3 regions of the Pseudarthrobacter woesei genome follow, and region 3 is predicted to be linked to each of the others. Evidence: riboswitches for the same ligand, from Rfam matches in the RefSeq annotation. Region 3 holds a riboswitch; each other region holds the start of a gene.
What was found. Region 3 has a riboswitch for thiamine pyrophosphate ahead of thiO (glycine oxidase ThiO). Riboswitches for the same ligand answer to the same signal wherever they lie in the genome.
Positions count from the first base shown of each region.

Region 1 (6,455 bases), on a different contig from region 3:
TCGCGTTCGTGGGCACCAGGGTGGCCCTTGGCGAGATCGGCGGCATGGGCGGCAATCTTGTACGTGATCACGCCGGTCTTGACGTCGTCCTTGTTCGGCAGCCCGAGGTGTTCCTTGGGCGTCACGTAGCAAAGCATTGCGGTGCCGTAGCGGGCAATCTCCGTCGCCCCGATCGCCGAGGTGATGTGGTCATAGCCGGGCGCGATGTCGGTGACCAGCGGCCCCAGTGTGTAGAACGGGGCGCCCTTGCAGAGATCCTGCTGCCGCTCCACGTTTTCCCGGACGAGGTGGAACGGTACATGCCCCGGGCCCTCCACCATGACCTGCACATCGAACTCCCAGGCCCGCTGCGTGAGCTCGGCAAGGGTGTCCAGCTCGGCGAACTGGGCGGCGTCATTCGCGTCCGCCGTCGCGCCGGGCCGTAGCCCGTCACCGAGGGAGAAGGCGACGTCGTAGCGGGCGAAGATTTCGCACAGCTCATTGAAGTGGGTGTAGAGGAAGTTCTCCTCGTGGTGCGCCAGGCACCAGCCGGCCATGATCGCGCCGCCGCGGGACACGATGCCGGTGACCCGGTTGGCCGTCAGGGGCACATAGCGCAGCAGCACTCCGGCGTGGATAGTCATGTAGTCCACCCCCTGCTCGCATTGTTCGATCACGGTGTCCCGGAAGATTTCCCACGTCAGGGCATTGGCCTCGCCGTTGACCTTCTCCAGCGCCTGGTAGATCGGTACCGTGCCGATGGGCACGGGGGCGTTGCGGATGAGCCATTCCCGCGTGGTGTGGATGTCGTCCCCGGTGGAGAGGTCCATGACGGTGTCCGCGCCCCATTGGGTGGCCCACTGGAGTTTGTCGACTTCCTCCGCGATGGAGCTGGTCACGGCCGAGTTGCCGATGTTGGCGTTGATTTTCACCAGGAAGGCCTTGCCGATGATCATCGGCTCCGATTCGGGGTGGTTGACGTTGTTGGGAATGATGGCGCGCCCCGCCGCCACTTCGGAGCGGACCAGCTCCACGTCGCAGTTCTCGCGCAGGGCCACGAACCGCATCTCCTGGGTAATAAAACCGTCCCGGGCGTAGCGCATCTGCGTCACCGTCCGGCCGTCGACGGCGCGGCGCGGCATCGGCCGTCCGCCCCGCCACTCGGCCGACGCCGCTCCCCGGCGGACAGCGGACTTGCCGTCGTCGAGCAGCTCCCGTTCCCGGCCGGCGTAGGGTGCGGTGTCCGCCCTGGCCTCAATCCACGGGGCGCGGAACGGCTCCAGCCCCCGGACCGGATCGCTGCCCGGACCGGCGGTGCGGTACACCCGGAACGGGGCGTTGGCTGCGCCGCCGGGCGAATCCGCGAGCGCGATTTCGGTCACCGGGACACGGAGGCCGTGTTGGTCATCCGTGGTGAACGCCAGCGAGTGGGACTCAAGCGATTGTGCGGGGGCCGCGGACCGGACGTGGACGGGCAGGTCCTGGAGCCCCTGGTTGTGGGCAGGGCTGTGCTGTGTCAATTGCGTATTCACGGAATACTCACTTCCTTCGCCGGCATTACCCGGGCAGGTTCAACGGTCGCAGGCTGCGTCAGCCCGATCTCAGCCCCTGCAGGGGCACCCGTGTGGTCGTACACGAAGCTACCACAGGGGTCCGGAACGTCTCCGCGTGTGACGGCGCCCGTCAATCCTGGGATTAGGCTCTAAGCCATGATCAGCATCATCGAGTTCAGCGGCCCCATCCTCACCGCCGCGGACCAGGAACGCCGCGGACTCTGGTCCGTGGACGGCCTGCTGACCTTCGACCGTCCGGCCGCCGCGCCGGACGTTGTGCTGAATGGCTGGGTCATTCCCGGGCTCGTGGATGCCCACTGCCACATCGGACTGGGCCCCGGCGGTGATGTCCCGGCAGAGCTGGCCGAACAGCAGGCCATCACGGACCGGAACGCCGGAACCCTGCTCGTGCGCGACGCCGGGGCAGTGCACGACACGCGCTGGCTCCAGCAGCGGCCGGAGCTGCCGCGCATCATCCGCTCGGGCCGGCACATTGCCCGCACCGGGCGCTACCTCCGCGGCTTCGCCGTCGAGGTGGAACCGGACGGCCTCGTGGAGGCGGTGCGCAAGCAGGCCCGCGCCGGCGATGGCTGGGTCAAGCTCGTGGGGGACTGGATCGACCGCGGCGCCGGCGACCTCACCCCCTGTTTCCCCGCCGCCGTGCTCCAGGACGCCGTCCGGGCCGCCCACGATGAAGGTGCCCGGGTGACGGCGCACTGCTTCGCCGAGGACACCCTTGATGACATGCTCGACGCCGGGATCGACTGCATCGAGCACGCGACCGGCCTCCTGCCCCGGCATGTGCCCCGCTTCGTCGAGCAGGGCGTGCCGATCGTCCCCACCCTGATCAACATCGCCACCTTCCCGGACATCGCAGACCAGGCCGGCGCGAAATTCCCCCGCTACGCCGCCCATATGCGTTCACTCTGGGAGCGCCGCGCCGAACGGGTCCTTGAGGCCTTCGAGGCCGGCGTCACCATCTATGCCGGAACGGACGCCGGCAGCGTCATCAGGCACGGGCGGATCGTGGACGAGATCCAGGCACTGCACGACGCCGGCCTGCCTGCCAGTGCCGCTCTCGACGCCGGCGCCTGGGGTGCGCGGGCATGGCTTGGTGCGGACGCCATCAGCGAAGGTGCCGGCGCAGACGTCCTGGTCTGCGCCGAAGACCCGCGCAGCAATCTGGCCACGCTGCACGAGCTCAAGCACATCGTGCTGGGCGGAGAACTGGTCCGCCGGGAACAAACCCCGGTTTATTAGGAATAAATTGAAGCTTCAAGTAATTTAGCTCTATGAAAGGTCATCGAAGGACGGTGGCCGCCACAAGCACCGGAGCGATCACATGACTGCAGAAGCCAGCACCCAGGATCTTCTTCCCGCCGAACTCACCATGGGCACCGTGATGCTCAAGGTCGGCGACATGACGGTCATGACGGACTACTACCAGCGCGCCCTCGGCCTGGACATCGTGGCCGAGCAGGATGGCGGACTCTACCTCGGACGCCGGCTGAAGCCGCTGGTCCACCTCGCCCCGGCGCCGGGGCTCAGCGTCCCGTCCCGCGGCGAGGCCGGCCTCTTCCACACGGCCCTGCTGTTCGAGGATCAGCCCTCCCTGGCCGCGACTGTCGCCACCGCCGCCCGGTACGAGCCCCAGTCCTTCACCGGCAGTGCGGACCACCTCGTGAGCGAGGCCTTCTACTTCAATGATCCCGAAGGTAACGGCATCGAGCTCTACTGGGACCGTCCCCGCGAGGCCTGGGCCTGGGACGGCACGAACGTGGTCATGGACAGCCTGGCCCTCCCGCCGCAGCGCTACCTCGACGAGTTCCTCACCGAGGAATCCGTGACCGGGCAGCGCGAGGCCGAGGCCGGCATCGGACATGTCCACCTGCAGGTCGGCGACGTCGAGTCAGCCCAGGACTTCTACGTCGGAACCCTCGGCTTCGAAAAGACGGCGGGCTGGCACGGCCAGGCGCTGTTCGTCTCGGCCGGCGGCTACCACCACCACATGGCCATGAACGTCTGGAACAGCCGCGGCGCCGGACCCCGCCGGGACACCCTGGGCCTCGGCGAGGTGCTGATCGAAGTACCGGCCGGCGACGACGTCGGCGCCCTTGCTGACCGACTCAAGACCGCAGGGGTCCCCTCGCACCACACCGGAGCCGAACTGCGCTTCGAGGACCCGTGGCGCAACCGGATCCGCGTCGCCGTCCGCTGAGTGTCCGCCATTAACGGCGTGGGAACACGGGAAGGTGGCCAGGATCGTCCCGCAAGCGCAGTCCATCTTCGAGCGCATGGCGTGGCATTGTCCTGGCTGCGAGGGGACGGGTTCCGTGAGGGAGTCCGAGGTCAACATCCCCGGAACGGGCCACATTGATCTCATGGCCACTGGACATGTCCAGCGTTCACAGCCCCCGCGGGACATGCCCCAGGTCCGCCGACGTGGCCCAAGGGACATGTCCAGCGCAGGCGGCCAGCACTGGACATAGCGGCAATATGTCCATTGGTGGCGGTCAGGGGAGGGCATGTCCAGTCCGGGCGAGGCCGGTTGGGGGTGGCCGGGCTGGGCTGGGAGGGGGAGGCTTGGTCGGGCCGGGGGAGGACATGTCCACTTTTGATTGACGCGAGCGCCGGGCACATCCATTTGGCGCCGCCAGCAATGGACATAGCGGCAATATGTCCATTGGTCACGGTCAGGGGAGGGCATGTCCCGTCCGGGCATGTCCGGTCCGGGCGTGGCCGGGCCGGAGCGGCTAGGCTGAAGCGACGCCGAAAACAGCGGACCAGCGCCGCCGAACACACATGCCGCCGAGCACACAAAAGGACGAGCTCCATGGGATTCACCGAAATCTTTGTCTCCACCCACGATGAAGCTCTCAGGCGCGCCGCCGCCCTCGACGGCGGCGGTGCCGCTGCGCCGGGAGCCGTCCGGATCCCTGACATCAGCGATTTCGAAGTCGAGCGCCTCGGCGACCTGGCCGGGACCGCAGTCCATGCCGCCGGCGCCGACTACGAGTTGGCTATGGTGGACGTGGCGAGCGAGTCCCTGCTCGGCGTCCCGCCGGCAATGGTCCGGGCACTCGCCGAGCTCCTCAGCTACGAGACCGAGGGCGAGGGTAACGTCCTGGACGACGTCGCCGAAGGCTGGGCCGCCGAGGAGGACATGCCTTTCGGCGCGGAGCAGGCCGTCTCCTACGTCCGGCAACTCGCCGAGTTGGCTGCCGGCGTCGATCCCGCCACGAGATCCGGGCTGTTCGTCTGGACGTCCTGACGGGCTGTACGGCGGCAAAATGGTGAGGCTTCGGGTGTCAAGTCGAAATCCCCGCGCTGATCTGGCACAATGAACAGGTACTTGATCTGCGTGGCCCCTCTCTCCGCGTCCGGATCTTGTCCTTTTAGAACCCCCTAGTACGGCCCGCCCCACGGGTGCAGAACGCCGGGCTCGACCCCGTTTCAGAAACAGGAGTGACCACAAAAGTGGCCGTAAAGATTCGCCTTAAGCGCTTCGGCAAGATGCGCGCACCGTACTACCGCATCGTCGTCATGGACGCACGCTCCAAGCGTGACGGCCGTGCCATCGAAGAGATCGGCAAGTACCACCCGACCGAAGAGCCCTCATACATCGAGGTCGACACGGACCGTGCCCAGTACTGGCTCGGCGTCGGCGCACAGCCGTCCGAGCAGGTTGCCGCGATCCTCAAGATCACCGGTGACTGGCAGAAGTTCAAGGGTCTCCCGGGCCAGGAGGGGACCTTGAAGACCAAGGCTCCCAAGGTTGCCTTCGTTACCCCGGAAAAGGGTTCCGTGATCATCCCGGAAGCCATCACCAAGAAGGCCAAGAAGGACGACGCAGCCGAGGCCCCCGCCGACGCCGCAGCAGAGACCACCGAGGCTTAGTAAATTGCTGGCAGAAGCGCTCGAACACCTGGTCCGCGGGATCGTTGACAGCCCTGAGGATGTCAAGGTCAGTGCGAAGAACAACCGCCGCGGGGACACCCTCGAAGTGCGCGTTCACGAGGACGACCTCGGACGGGTGATCGGACGCCAGGGCCGCACCGCACGCGCATTGCGCACTGTGGTTGCAGCACTTGCGGATGGCGAGCCGGTCAGGGTCGACGTCGTCGACACCGACCGCCGCCGGTAACGCTTCCAGCAATACTTGTCTTGAGTCCGGCCCCTTCACCAGCTAACGGTGGAGGGGCCGGACTGTTTTCCCCGCACATCCAGCCGGCAACAGACCAGCGCAGAATCACCAACCCCGAACAGAGGAACAGATGCAGCTTCAGGTGGCACGAATCGGCAAGCCCCACGGCATCCGCGGCGAAGTGACCGTCCAGGTGCTCACCGATGCGCCCGGTGACCGCTTCGTCCCGGGCACCCAGTTCGTGGTGGAGCCCGCCTCGGCCGGCCCGCTCACCATCATCAGCGCCCGCTGGAACAAGGACATCCTGCTGCTGGCCTTCGAGGAGATCGAGACCCGTAACGAAGCGGAGACGATCCGCGGCGCGAAGCTGTTTGTGGAAACCGAAGACCTCGATGACGATGACGACGACGAGGGCTGGTACGAGCACGAGCTGGTCGGCCTGGACGTCCGCGTCGGCGGCACGGTGGTGGGCAAGGTCTCCGGCCTGAACACCCTCCCGGTCCAGGACCTGCTCGTGGTCACCGCGAACGACGGCACGGAAGTCCTGATCCCCTTTGTGGAGCAGATCGTCCCCGAGGTCAACGTCGGCGAAGGATTTGTCCTCGTGACCCCGCCCCCGGGACTCTTTGAGGTCAACGCCGACGACGAGGCGACGTCCGAGGGTAAGGCGAAGTCCGCAGAGGCCGCGAAGTCCGCGGGCGACAGCACGGCCGAAGAAGGCGCCGGCACCGTGGGCAACGCCTAAATGAGGATCGACGTCGTCAGTATCTTTCCGGAGT
Region 1 is NZ_JBVAYU010000003.1:388,242-394,696, forward strand. It holds gene thiC (phosphomethylpyrimidine synthase ThiC) at 1-1,511, opposite strand, end outside; TPP riboswitch at 1,506-1,613, opposite strand; gene ACZYZE_RS07185 (amidohydrolase family protein) at 1,689-2,792, shown strand; gene ACZYZE_RS07190 (VOC family protein) at 2,875-3,750, shown strand; gene ACZYZE_RS07195 (hypothetical protein) at 4,366-4,803, shown strand; gene rpsP (30S ribosomal protein S16) at 5,010-5,429, shown strand; gene ACZYZE_RS07205 (RNA-binding protein) at 5,434-5,676, shown strand; gene rimM (ribosome maturation factor RimM) at 5,807-6,421, shown strand; gene trmD (tRNA (guanosine(37)-N1)-methyltransferase TrmD) at 6,422-6,455, shown strand, end outside.
Region 1: linked by a shared signal. The riboswitch ahead of thiC (phosphomethylpyrimidine synthase ThiC) and the one ahead of thiO (glycine oxidase ThiO) in region 3 are both predicted to bind thiamine pyrophosphate.

Region 2 (6,455 bases), on a different contig from region 3:
ACACCTTCGGCGAGATCTCCGTCCTGGCCCTCGCCGCGACGGGCGTGGCGAGCCTCATCTTCGTCCGGGGCCGCGGGGACCGCATCCGCCCCTCTTCCACCGCGGACGAAGGGACAGTGGGCCGCCGCACGGCCGTCCCGGGCAACACCCGCGACGACGCCGCACTGGCCATGAGCCGCCGCTTCGCCGCCGCCAGCCGCGACGCCTGGCTCGTGGCCGGGCGGACCTTGGCGCCGGAACGCCGCTCGATCATCTTCGAGGTGGTCACCCGGCTGATCTTCCACTCGATGATCGTGTTCTCCATCTATCTCCTCCTGGCCGGCCACAACCTGCCCGGCGGAGGTTTCGCCGGCGGCCTCACCGCCGGGCTGGCCCTGACCCTCCGCTACCTCGCCGGCGGACGCTACGAACTGCGCGAAGCCACCCCGATCAGTGCCGGAACCCTGCTCGGCATCGGACTCGCGACGGCGGCGGCCTCCGGAGTAACGCCCCTGCTGCTGGGCGGCCAGGTATTCCAGAGTGCCATCATCGAGCTCTGGCTCCCGGTGTTCGGGGACATCAAGTTCGTCACCTCGACGCTCTTCGACATCGGCGTCTATATCGTCGTCATCGGCCTCGTGCTGGACGTGCTGCGCAGCCTCGGCGCGGAGATCGACGAGCACTTCGAGGAGCAGTCGGCGGAATCATCCGAGGACCAGGAAAGCGGCGGAGCCGCCGCGGAGGCCGCCGACGCAGAACCAGCGGAAACCACTGCCGGGGGGAAAGCATGAGCGTCAACCTGACCCTGCTGACGGTCATGGGAGCCCTGTACGCGTGCGGCATCTACCTGATCCTGGAACGCAGCCTCACCCGGGTCCTCCTGGGCCTGATGCTGCTGGCCAACGCCACCAACCTGCTGATCCTGGCCACCGGCGGCTACGCCGGGCTGGCGCCGCTGTTCAGTAAGGACACGGACCCGCGGGACTACAACGATCCCCTCCCGCAGGCGCTGATCCTCACCTCGATCGTGATCTCCTTCGCCGTCACGGCGTTTATGCTCGCCATGATCTACCGGACCTGGGTCCTAGCCCGCCAGGACGAGATCCAGGACGACGCCGAGGACCGCCGCGTCGCCGAAACCCCCAGCTTCGACGCCGAGGACGACTCCGTCATCCCCGCCGAAACCTCCGAATTCCCGCTCACCATGATCGGCTCGGATGGCGACGGCATTTCCAACACCCCCGGAAACAGCGCTGCCGCAACCGCCACCGTCACGGTAGGCGACCGCAAGCTGACAGTCGAGGACGCTGCCGCGGAAGAACAGCCAGGCTCCCTAAACGTCACCCCACCAGGCCAGGAAGGAGGGGATAAGTGAACATCGCAAGCTTCGCCCCGCTCGCCGTCGTACTTCCCCTCCTCGGCGCCGCCCTGACCTTCCTGCTGATCCGGCACTCCCGGGCCCAGCGGACCGTCAGCATCGGGCTGCTGTCCCTGACGCTTCTGCTCGAATGCCTCCTGCTCGCCTCCGTCTGGGACGGCGGCACCGAGGCGGTCAACATCGGCGGCTGGCTGCCGCCCTGGGGCATCGTGATGGTGGTGGACCAGTTCTCCTCGCTGATGCTGGTGGTCTCCTCCGCCGTCAGCCTCGCCGTGCTGATCTACGCCACCGGGCAGGGCATGGCCGACGGCGACCAGGACGCGCCGGTCTCGATCTTCCACCCGACCTACCTGATCCTGGTGGCCGGGGTATCCAACGCCTTCCTGTCCGGGGACCTGTTCAACCTCTACGTGGGGTTCGAGATCCTCCTGACGGCCAGCTACGTGCTGATGACCCTCGGCGGGACCGGTCCGCGGATCCGGGCGGGCGTGACCTATGTGGTGGTCTCGGTGGTCTCCTCGGTCCTTTTCCTGATCGCGATCGCGATGATTTACGGCGCCACCGGAACCATCAACATGGCCGACCTCGCCATCAAGCTCGCCGACCTGGACCAGGGCACCCGGACACTGCTGCACGTGATGCTGCTGGTGGCCTTCGGGATCAAGGCCGCAGTGTTCCCGCTGTCCTTCTGGCTCCCCGACTCGTATCCGACGGCTCCGGCACCCGTCACCGCGGTGTTCGCCGGGCTGCTGACGAAAGTGGGCGTCTACGCCATGGTCCGCACCGAAACGCTGCTCTTCCCGGGCGACACCCTCAACTCTCCGCTTATGGTGGCCGCGCTATTGACCATGCTGGTCGGAATTCTGGGCGCACTGGCCCAGAGCGACATCAAGCGGCTGCTGTCCTTTACGCTGGTCAGCCACATCGGCTACATGGTGTTCGGCCTGGCCATGTCCTCGGTGGCCGGCCTCGGTGCCGCCGTCTTCTATGTGGCCCACCACATCACTATCCAGACCAGCCTGTTCCTGGTGACCGGACTGATTGAACGCCGCGGCGGAAGTTCCTCGGTGGACCGCCTGGCCGGGCTGGCCAAGCTCAGCCCGGTGCTGGCGGTGCTGTTCTTCATCCCCGCCATGAACCTGGCCGGGATCCCGCCGTTCTCCGGCTTCCTGGGCAAGCTCGGGCTGCTGCAGGCCGGCGTGGAACTCGGCACGCCGCTCGCGTTCGCCCTGGTGATCGGCGGAGTGCTGACCAGCCTGCTGACCCTGCTGGCGGTTGCCAGGGTCTGGAACCGTGCGTTCTGGCGCAAACCCGAGGACGCGGAACACCCGGACCCCGTACTGCTGTCCGCTCCCGGGGACGCAGCCACGGGGGACCGGGCCGGGAAGACCAACGTCACCCTGTTGCCGCGGACCATGGTGGGCTCCACCCTGGGACTGGTGGTCTTCGGCGTCGCACTGACGGTGTTCGCCGGGCCGCTGTTCCGGGTTGCGGACCAGTCCGCCGGGGAGATGCTGGACCGGACCGCCTACATCCAGGCCGTGCTGGGCGAGGACGCACCCGTCCCCGCGCTGTCACAGCCGCAGCATCCGGGGGATGGCAAATGAGCCGGAAGCGGATCTCGCTGCGCCAGGAACTGCCCCTGCTGGTCTGGCTGGTGGTTGTCTGGTGCTCCCTCTGGCAGGACTTCAGCCCGGGCAATCTGCTCTTCGGTGCCCTCATCGCCATCGTCGTGGCCAGGCTGTTCTACCTGCCCCCGGTGGAACTCGGCGGCCGCTTCAACCTGTTGCGGGCCATCCCGTTTGCCCTGATCTTCCTCGTCAGGGTCGTGGCAGCGAGCTTCCAAGTCCTGTACCTGGCCGTCGCCAAGGGTCCCAGGGTGATCAGCGCCGTCGTCGCCGTCCCGCTGCGGAGCCACTCCGACCTGTTGGTGACCGCCACCGGACACGTGATCTCACTGATCCCCGGCTCGCTCGTGGTGGACGTGGACCGGTCCACGTCGACGCTCTACATCCACGGCATCAACGTCCGTGATGCCGCGGATGCCGCCAAGCTCCGCAAGGACGTCCGCGACACCGAGGCCGGGCTGATCCGGATCATGGGCACGAAAGACGAACTATCCGCACTGAAGCAGGAGGCGGGCCCATGATGCAGCTTGTCCTGACCGTCACTTCGGTGGTGTTGTCCCTGGCCGCCGCGGGCGCCATCATCCGGATCTCGCGGGGCCCTTCGCTGCTGGACCGGGTACTGGCGGCCGACGTGCTGCTCGCCATCCTGGGCGCGGCGCTGTGCATCGACATGGCCGTGAACCGGCACCTGAACAACCTGATGCTGGTGGTGGCCGTGTCCATCATCGGGTTCATCGGATCCGTGACCGTGGCCAGATTCGTGGCCGACCGGCGGGAGCATACCCGTGAATCCTGAATCGTTCCCCGGCGACACCGTGATCGACGCCGTCTCGGCCGTCTTTATGGTGGTCGGAGCGCTGATGTCCCTGGCCGCGGCCGTGGGCCTGCTGCGCTTTCCGGACCTCATGAGCCGGATGCATGCCGCCACCAAGCCGCAGGTGCTCGGACTGTTCCTGCTGCTTTCCTCCGTGGGGCTGCAGATGCGCAGCTGGTGGGTGTGGCCGGTGCTCGTGGTGGCCTGGATCTTCCAGCTGCTGACCGTGCCGGTATCCGCGCACATGGTGGGCCGGGCCGGCTACCGCACCAAACACCTGCACCGCGAACTGCTGAGCAGCGATGAGCTGGAAGCCGTGGTGCAGCACGCGGCGAATACGCGCGGCCTCACGGACGACGGCGACGGCGGCGCCGCGCCTACCGACGAGCGGTGATGGCTAGACGATGCGCCCTAAACCAGGCGCCTTAAACCAGGTCTTGGGACTTGGCGAAGCGGGTGACAGCGCGCTGGGTGCCGCGGTTCGCGAGGACCTGGATGATGGCGCTGACCGAGGCGGAGATCAGCGCGAAGGTCAGGGCCGAGCGCAGGGTGGTGGGAACGTCGTCGTCGTGGCCCTTGGGCGGCTTGTTGCCGGTGGACTTCTCCCAGACGGTGTCGACGAGCTTGGTGCCGACGAAGCCGGCCAGCAGGCTGATGCCGGTGCCGAGCAGTTTGATGAAAATGTTCATTCTTCGCAACTCCTTGCGGGAGGAAACAGGGCTTCCCCTAGCCTAGCGTTCCCGGCCCGGTGCCGGGACCCCAGGCTGGCGGTCCCGTCTGGCCGAGGATTTCCGACAGTGCTTCCACCACCAGCTCATGATCGGCTTTCTGCGGCAAGCCCGAAACCGTGACAGTGGCTATGGCCCCGGTTCCCCGCACATAGATGGGAAAGGCGCCGCCGTGCGCCGCGAACACCTGCTGGTCGAACCAGGCGTTGTCCTCGATCCTCCCGCCGGCAGCCCGCGCCCGAAGACCCACGAGCAGGGACGGGACTTCGTAGCGGACGGCCGTGCGCTGCTTGGCCCTGATCCAGCGTTCGTTGTCCGGGGTGGCACCCTCCAGCGCCGCGTGGAAGAGCACCTGCTCACCTTTGGTGATGTCGATGGCGATGGGGTGCGAGCGTTGCCTGCCGAGTTCGACCAGGAGGAGCCCGAGGTCCAGGGCATCGTCTTTGCTGAACGACTGGAATTGCAGCTCGTCGATTTCGGCCAGGATGCGGCCGATGAGTGCCGCGAGGGATCCGTGCGGCTGGGGTTCCGCGGAGTCCGGGTCGTAGCCGGGGGAAGACTCTGGTGGGTTGGTCATGTGATCCAGCCTCCGATACTTGGCCGTCTTTGGCCAGCCCTGCCGGCTCTGCGAACCGGGGTGTCCGGCCGGGTGGAACCTGCGGCAGCGCGGGCCGCAGGATTGTGACGGCGGGCCACGGAATTCGCGGCGCAGCGGGTGTAAACTAGGCAACGCCCACAAGGGCGATCTTTAATACGACAGGGGAGCGCCGCCGTCGGGCATCACTGGAGAAATCCAGCGGAACCGCAGGTGGGCGCTGAGAGTGCGGACAGCCGCAGACCCTCGAACCTGATCCGGTTAGTACCGGCGCAAGGGAGTCGAGTTCTCAGAGTGCCCGGAGGGGCGGCGGAAGCCGTGACCCGCCGGGACACTCTCCCCTCCTGTTCCTCAGGAGGACGACATGACTGATACATCCGCAAAGCATGGTTCTGCACGGAAGGTACCCACCCGGCCCGGTCACAACTGGCGTGTGGTGGATATTGTGGTGGCCGCGTTGATCGCGGTGGCCGGGGGCGTAATTTTCTGGGCCTGGTCCCAGGGCGCCAACCTCATCTCCGCCCCCGTCAACGCGTTCTACCCGCCGCTGACCGGGCTCTACGCTGGTGGCTGGATGATCCCGGCGGTGCTGGGCATGCTCATCATCCGCAAGCCGGGCGCCGCCCTGTTCTGCGAAGCCGTGGCCGCCACCGGCGAGCTCATTATGGGCTCGCAGTACGGCACCACGGTGCTCATCTCCGGCCTTCTGCAGGGCCTCGGCGCGGAACTGGTGTTCGCCGCGTTCGTTTACAAGAAGTTCAACCTGCCGGTGGCCCTGCTGGCCGGTGCCGGCGCGGGCCTGTTCTGCGGACTGAACGATTCGTTTATGCCCTGGGGCTGGAATATTGCGTACGCCGGCGGCGACAAGCTCGCCTACATCATTTTCACCGCCATCTCCGGCGCCCTGATCGCCGGCGGACTGTCCTGGCTCGCCACCCGCGGGCTGGCCAGGACCGGGGTGCTGAGCTCCTTCGCGTCCCGCAAGGCCGCATCGGAACCCGTCTTCTCCTGATAGCCATAGCCGCACACGACTGATGACATCTGAGACGGCCGGCCGCCCGGCCGCGATCACCGCGCGCGGCTGGGGCTGGCGGCACGCAGGGAGGGCCAAACCTGCCGTCAGCGGCCTGGACCTGGACATCCGGCCGGGCGAACGCGTGCTGCTGCTGGGGCCCTCCGGCGCCGGCAAATCCACGCTGCTCCATGCCCTGGCGGGGGTGCTGGGCGATGGTTCCGCCGGTGACGCCCCGGCGGACACCGGGGACTCGGACGAGACCGGCAGCCTCCTGATCGACGGTGCCCCGCCGCGGGCACAGCGCGGCCGGGCCGGGCT
Region 2 is NZ_JBVAYU010000006.1:204,472-210,926, reverse strand. It holds gene ACZYZE_RS11090 (Na+/H+ antiporter subunit A) at 1-770, shown strand, start outside; gene ACZYZE_RS11085 (Na(+)/H(+) antiporter subunit C) at 767-1,354, shown strand; gene ACZYZE_RS11080 (Na+/H+ antiporter subunit D) at 1,351-2,964, shown strand; gene ACZYZE_RS11075 (Na+/H+ antiporter subunit E) at 2,961-3,506, shown strand; gene ACZYZE_RS11070 (MrpF/PhaF family protein) at 3,503-3,781, shown strand; gene mnhG (monovalent cation/H(+) antiporter subunit G) at 3,771-4,193, shown strand; gene ACZYZE_RS11060 (DUF4235 domain-containing protein) at 4,225-4,488, opposite strand; gene ACZYZE_RS11055 (heme-degrading domain-containing protein) at 4,526-5,104, opposite strand; TPP riboswitch at 5,276-5,419, shown strand; gene ACZYZE_RS11050 (ECF transporter S component) at 5,487-6,134, shown strand; gene ACZYZE_RS11045 (ABC transporter ATP-binding protein) at 6,157-6,455, shown strand, end outside.
Region 2: linked by a shared signal. The riboswitch ahead of ACZYZE_RS11050 (ECF transporter S component) and the one ahead of thiO (glycine oxidase ThiO) in region 3 are both predicted to bind thiamine pyrophosphate.

Region 3 (6,455 bases):
GACTCGGCCGTGCCGCGGTGGACGTCGAGGTGGAGGCGGTTGGCGTTGGGCGTTGAAGTCGCCTGGAACCAGAGGGCCGGGCCGCGCCCGTACGGGTCCACAAGATCGCCGTACCTGCCCTTGCGGTAGCCGAGGGCTACCCGCCAGACCTCGGCAATCGCCGCCGGGTCCGCAGAATCGATGGCCACCTCCACGGTCCGGTAAAGGCCCGGTTCCGCGGCAGCGCCGAGCCCCGCTGCCGCCGCGCTGGCCGCGCCCGCGGCGGCGACGTCCCGCGGCGTGACTTCGTCTCCGGCGTCGTGCGAGCTGTACCGAAGAAACACCCTGGTGTAGCGCCAGTCGAGGTCCGGGTGGTGGTTTTGTTCGTCGGCCAAGCGTCCGACGGCGGCGATCAGCTCGAGCGCGACGGCCGGCGTGGGCGCCTTGTAGACCGTCATCAGCCCGCCGAGGCGGTATCTCCAGTCCGGCAGGCCCGCCAGGGCGGCGTCGATCCGGCTCCGGCTGAGAACATCGTCCGTGGCTGCCATAGCTGGCTCCCCTGCTGGTCCGGTTTTGCTGGCCCGGCCGGAGAACCCCTAGAGGAACTCGGCCCGGCCTTCCATGGCGGAGGATGCCAGCGCGTGCTCCCGGCGCGGGATCCTTCCGGCCCTTTTCGCCAGCCTACCGGCGATCACCGCATGCTTGAAGGCCTCCCCCATCAGCGCCGGATTCTGCGCCCGGGTCACGGCTGTGGCCAGCAGCACGGCATCACAGCCAAGCTCCATGGCCAGGGCCGCGTCCGAGGCGGTCCCGATTCCGGCGTCCAGGACCACGGGCACGGAGGCGCGGGAGACGATCAGCTCAATGTTGTGCGGGTTGAGGATGCCCAACCCGGTGCCGATCGGCGCGCCGAGCGGCATCACGGCGGTGGCGCCGAGGTTCTCCAGCCGCAGGGCCAGTACGGGGTCGTCGTTGGTGTACGCAAAAACCTTGAAGCCGCGGCCTACGAGCTGCTCGGTGGCGTCCACCAGTTCCACGGCGTCCGGCAGCAGGGTGTGCTCGTCGGCGATCACCTCCAGCTTCACCCAGTCCGTTTCCAGGGCTTCGCGTGCCAGCTCGGCGGTCAGCACGGCGTCCCTGGCGGTAAAGCAGCCCGCGGTGTTTGGCAGCACCCGGATGTTCTGGTCCGCGAGCAGCTGGAAGAGCGAGCCGGCCTCGGCGGGCGAGTAGCGGCGCATGGCCACCGTGGTCAGTTCCGTGCCGGACGCCAGGAGCGCGGCCCCGAGGCCGTCCAGGCTCGGCGCCCCGCCGGTGCCCATGATCAGCCGCGATCCCAGCTGCACGCCGTCGACCGTCAACGGATCGTTGATGCCCGGGGATACCACCGGGGCTGCTGCACGTGTGGTTGCTTCCATGTTGCTCATCCTCCCTGCACCGCCGTGACCAGCTCGACGTCATCGCCGTCGGCGAGCGCGGTGCCGTGCCACTGGCTGCGGGGCACCACCTCGGCGTTGCGTGCCACCGCGACACCAAGCTTGCTGCCGTCGGCGGACTGGCCGTTCGGGGCCAGCGTGCGCCCGGTGACCTTGCTGACCAGGGTGCTGACGGAGGCGCCGTCGGGGAGCGTGTGCTCTGTTCCGTTGAGTCTGATGTTCATGCCGTTTCCTTGCTGTGCTCCGGGTGCGGGCGGGTGTCATGGGGGCCGGGGTTTGGGCAGCGGGCAGGGAACCGGTCGGGCCGGAAGCGCGCCCAGCGCGGGTCCGCGGTGCCGTCCAGCAGCTCCCGGCAGATCTCCGCGGCCGCGGGGGTCAGCAGGATGCCGTGCCGGAAGAATCCGGTGGCGATGATCAGGCCTCCGACGTCCCCGTCGCGGCCAGGGGCCCGGTCGCGCACCCGGCCCAGCAGCGGGGCGTTGTCCGGTGTTCCGGGCCGTGCCCGCGAGGTCGCCTCGAGCAGCTCCAGTTCGGCGACGGCGGGGACCAGCTGCTGCGCGTCCCGCAGCAGCTGGTAGACGCCCCCGGCGGAGACGGCGCCGCCTGCGCGGCCTCCGTCGGAGAGAGCGTCCTCACGCTGGGTCGCCCCGATCACCACCGTCCCGTCCTCCCGCGGGACAATGTAGACCGGCACCCCGCGGACAAGGCCGCGCACGGTGGATCCCAGCAGCGGCCGCAGGTGGGCGGGCACCCGGAGCCGGAGGATGTCGCCGTGGACCGGCCGGAGCGGCAGGTTTAGCCCGGACGGCAGTCCGGCCAGCCCGGCGGCGCCCAGCCCGTTGGCCACCACCGTTTCCCCTGCCCGGACCGTCCCGCCGCCGGCCAGGCCGACTCCGCTGACGCGGTCGCCCTCCCAGAGCAGTCCGGCAGCGCGGCGGGGAACAGCGGAGTACCGGGTGCCCGCCGCCAGCAGCGCCGCGATCCGGGCAAGAAGCCGGCGCGGGTCCACCTGATGGTCGGCGGGGATGTCGAAGGCGCAGGAGATCCCCGGGCTGAGCAGGGGTTCGCGTCCGCGCGCCCCGCGGACGGTCAGCGGCTCCACGGTCAGGCCGCACGACTGCTGCACCGCCCGCAGGTCCGCGAGCGCCCGGCGGTCGGCGGCGTCGGCCCCGATGACGAGGGTCGACGTCGTGAGGTAGCCGGTGCCCGTTCCCGGCTCGCCGGGGGGACCGGTCTCCCCGGGGAGACGGGGGCCCCCGGGGCTGCCGTCGAGTCCGGCGGCGAAGCCAGGCCACAGGCGGGAGGATTCGAGCATAAGTTCCAGGAGGTCCTCCTCCCGATAGTGGAGTTCGCTCACGGGGGCGAGCATGCCCGCGGCGGCCCAGCTGGCGCCGCTGCCGGGGGCGTCGTCGATCAGGGCGACGGATCGGCCCGATTGCCTCGCGGCCCAGGCGATGCCGTGGCCCACCACGCCGCCGCCGATCACGGCCACGTCGTAATATTTCCCGGCCGTGGAGTCATGAACAGCGCCGTGAAGCCCGGGAGCAGCCGGGGCGGATGGTGGGACCATCGAGGATTCCTTCCCTACGCCGGTACTAGCCGGATCAGGTCAAGCGGTCGGCTCTGACGCCCTCTCAGCCCCTCCGGCGCCGAACACCGGTGGCGGTCGGTTGCAGCGGGCTCCCGCGGTATGGCCCCAGTTTAGAGGAACTAGTCTTGGGGCATGAGCAAGGATGCCGTCCACACCACCGCCCGCCTCTACCTGTGCACCGACGCCCGCAAGGACCGCGGAGACTTTGCAGCCTTCGTTGATGCCGCCTTTGCCGGCGGCGTCGACATCATCCAGCTTCGCGACAAGTCCATCGAGGCGGCCGAGGAACTCGGGCTGCTTGAGGTGCTGCACGACGCCGCCCAGCGTCACGGCCGCCTCTGGGCGGTCAATGACAGGGCGGACATTGCGTCGCTTTCGGGGGCGCCGGTATTCCACATCGGGCAGAAGGACCTCCCGCTTGAGGCTGCCCGGACCATCCTCGGCACGGGCACCGCGATCGGACTCTCCACCCACAGCCCCGAACAAGTGGACGCCGCGATTGCCGCCTCCCCCGGCCGCAGCGGGCTGGACTATTTCTGCGTGGGGCCCGTGTGGGCCACGCCCACCAAGCCGGGGCGCGCCGCCGTCGGGCTGGATCTGGTGCGGTATGCCGCGGAGGCTGTCCGCCGGGCCGAGTCCACGGTCCGCGACGGGGCCGACGGCACCGTCAACGGCATGGTCCCGTGGTTCGCGATCGGCGGCATCGACCTGGGCAATGTGGAGCAGGTGGTGGCGGCCGGCGCCCGCCGGATCGTCGTGGTCCGGGCGATCACCGAGGCCGATGATCCCGCGGACGCCGCCCGCGCCCTGCTGGCCGCACTCGACGCCGCGGAGGCCTGAGCCGGGTCTGCCGGGGCAGAGCCCTGATCGGGATCAGCCGGTCAACCCCAGCTGCTTCATCCGGCTCGAGTGCCCGGCGGCCAGTTCGGCCGTCAGCCCGCGGACCAGCTCCTTTGACCGTTCCTCGTCGACGCCAGTCAGGCCGCCGAGGAACGCGTGCTCGGAGCCCACCCGCTGCGCCTGGGTCAGGGCCTCCCCCAGCAGCCGCCGCGCCCACAGGGCCAGCCGCGACGCCAGCCGCGGGTCATGTCCAAGGGCCTCCCTGAGACGCTCGCGCAGCACCGCGGTGGCCGCTTCGTCGGACTGGATCCGCTCCACGAGCTCCCGGGTCGAGTCGTCGACGTGGCGCGACACGGCACGGTAGAAATCGGCGGAGACCGTGTCGATCACGTAGGCCTTCATCAGGGATTCGAACCAGTCTGCCGGGCGGGTGCGCTGGTGGAAGTGGTCCACGGACGGCTGGAAGGCCAGCATGGCGGCCTCCGCATCAAAACCCATCTCCTCCAGCCGTGCGCTGACCAGTTCGTAGTGCTGGAACTCGATCACGGCGATCCGGGCAAGCACCGCACGGTCGTGCAGGGTGGGCGAATACCGGGCATCGGAGGACAGCCGCTCGAAGGCCGAAAGCTCGCCGTAGGCCATCACACCGAGCAGATCCATCAGGAAGCTGTTGTAGCGGGCAGGATCGGACGGGGATGTGCTCATGATCCAAGACTAATCGCGGGATTCGGGCTAATCTGATTTTCGTGTCCCATCATCGCCTGACCCCCGGCATCCACCAGCAGGAGAACCAGCTTGCCGCGGCCTTGACCACGCTGCGCACCACGCTGGAACTGCCGGGACCTTTCCCCAAGGACGCGCTCCGGGAAGCCAAGGAGGCCGTGGCCGGGCACGAGCTGCCGGAGTTGGATTTCACGCATATCGAGTTCGTGACCATCGATCCGGAGTCCTCCACCGATCTGGACCAGGCCCTCTTCATCGACCGCTCCGGCGACGGTTACAAGGTGTTCTATGCCATCGCCGATGTCCCCTCCTTTGTGGCGCCCGGCGGGGCGCTCGACGCCGAAACCCGCCGCCGCGGCCAGACCTTCTACACCCCGGACGGCCGGATCCCGCTGCATCCGGAAGTCATCAGCGAAGCAGCCGGTAGCCTGCTCGCCGGTCAGCTGTGTGCCGCCTTCGTATGGGAATTCGAGCTCGATGCCGCCGCCGAGGTCGCTGCCGTGCTGGTGCGCCGGGCGCAGGTCCGCAGCCGGGCAAAGCTCAGCTACAAGGGTGTCCAGGCCGAGCTCGACGCCGGCACCGCGGCTCCCGTGCTGCAGCTACTCAAGGAAGTGGGGATAAAGCGGGTGGAGCTGGAACGGCTCCGCGGCGGCGCCAGCCTGAACATGCCGGAACAGGAAATCGAACAGCTGCCCGACGGCGGCTACCGGATCGTGGCGGTCCCGCCGCTGCCGGTGGAGGACTGGAACGCCCAGATTTCACTCATGACCGGGATGGCCGCCGCGGGGATCATGCTCGAAGGCAAGGTCGGGATCCTGCGCACCATGCCCGCCCCGGATGAGAACTCCCTGGCGCACTTCCACCGCCAGACCCGGGCCCTCGGCAAACCCTGGGACGGGCAGATGAGCTACGGCGAGTACCTGCGCACCCTTGACCCCACGGACCCCCAGCAGCTGGCGATCGTACACTCCGCCGGCATGCTGTTCCGCGGCGCCGGCTATACCCCCTTTGACGGAACAGTGCCGGACGCCGCCGTCCAGGCCGCCATCGGCGCCGCCTATGCCCACTCCACCGCGCCGCTGCGCCGGCTGATCGACCGCTTTGTGCTGGTCATCTGCGAGGCGCTCAGCAACGGCACGGACGTCCCGGCCTGGGCCCGCGAGGCCCTCCCTTCACTTCCCTCGATCATGGCCGCGTCGGACCAGCTGGCCGCGAGGCTGGAACGCCTCTCACTCGACACCGTCGAGGCGGCGCTGCTGATCAACCACATCGGCCAGGAATTCGATGCGGTGGTCATCTCCGGGTCCAAGCCCGCCAAGAACGGAAGGAACGGTAACGGCAACGGGGCCTCCGGAAAAGCAAACGGAAACGGCGGCGGCCCCTCCGGAATCGTCCAGATCGCGGAGCCTGCGGTCACCGCGCGTTGCCCCGGCGAGCTGGAATCCGGCACCCAGGTCCGGGTCCGGATCGTGTCCTCCGATATCATCACCCGGGAAGTCCGGCTGGAGCTCGCGGGCTGACGCTCGGCGGCCATTCCGCGGCGCAATTGCGCCGCGACGGGCCGCGACGGGGCCGAACTGGCACAGCCAGTCAAGGTTCCGGGCCGCGTACAGCTAGACTGGAAGGGTAGATATGGATGCCCGGTCGTTGATTTCCATGATTCTCGAATTCAACAAGCCCGCCCCTACGCGATCTTGAGATACACCCGCTGGTCCCCAGTGCCAGTATTTAGATAGCCCGCGATCGGCTTCCACTGGAATTGCCTGCGCGCCTGAGCGTGCTCCGGAACGGCCTCCCGGCCGGCCCCGTTGAGCAAGCAGCGCAGCCCAAAATGAATAAGGAAACTCCCCTGTGAGTGAATTGCACACGCACCAGCTTCTGACCGACGA
Region 3 is NZ_JBVAYU010000020.1:8,944-15,398, forward strand. It holds gene ACZYZE_RS18075 (4a-hydroxytetrahydrobiopterin dehydratase) at 1-527, opposite strand, end outside; gene ACZYZE_RS18080 (thiazole synthase) at 576-1,394, opposite strand; gene thiS (sulfur carrier protein ThiS) at 1,400-1,636, opposite strand; gene thiO (glycine oxidase ThiO) at 1,633-2,982, opposite strand; TPP riboswitch at 2,976-3,109, opposite strand; gene thiE (thiamine phosphate synthase) at 3,136-3,843, shown strand; gene ACZYZE_RS18100 (ferritin-like fold-containing protein) at 3,877-4,548, opposite strand; gene ACZYZE_RS18105 (RNB domain-containing ribonuclease) at 4,590-6,086, shown strand; gene ACZYZE_RS18110 (DEAD/DEAH box helicase) at 6,418-6,455, shown strand, end outside.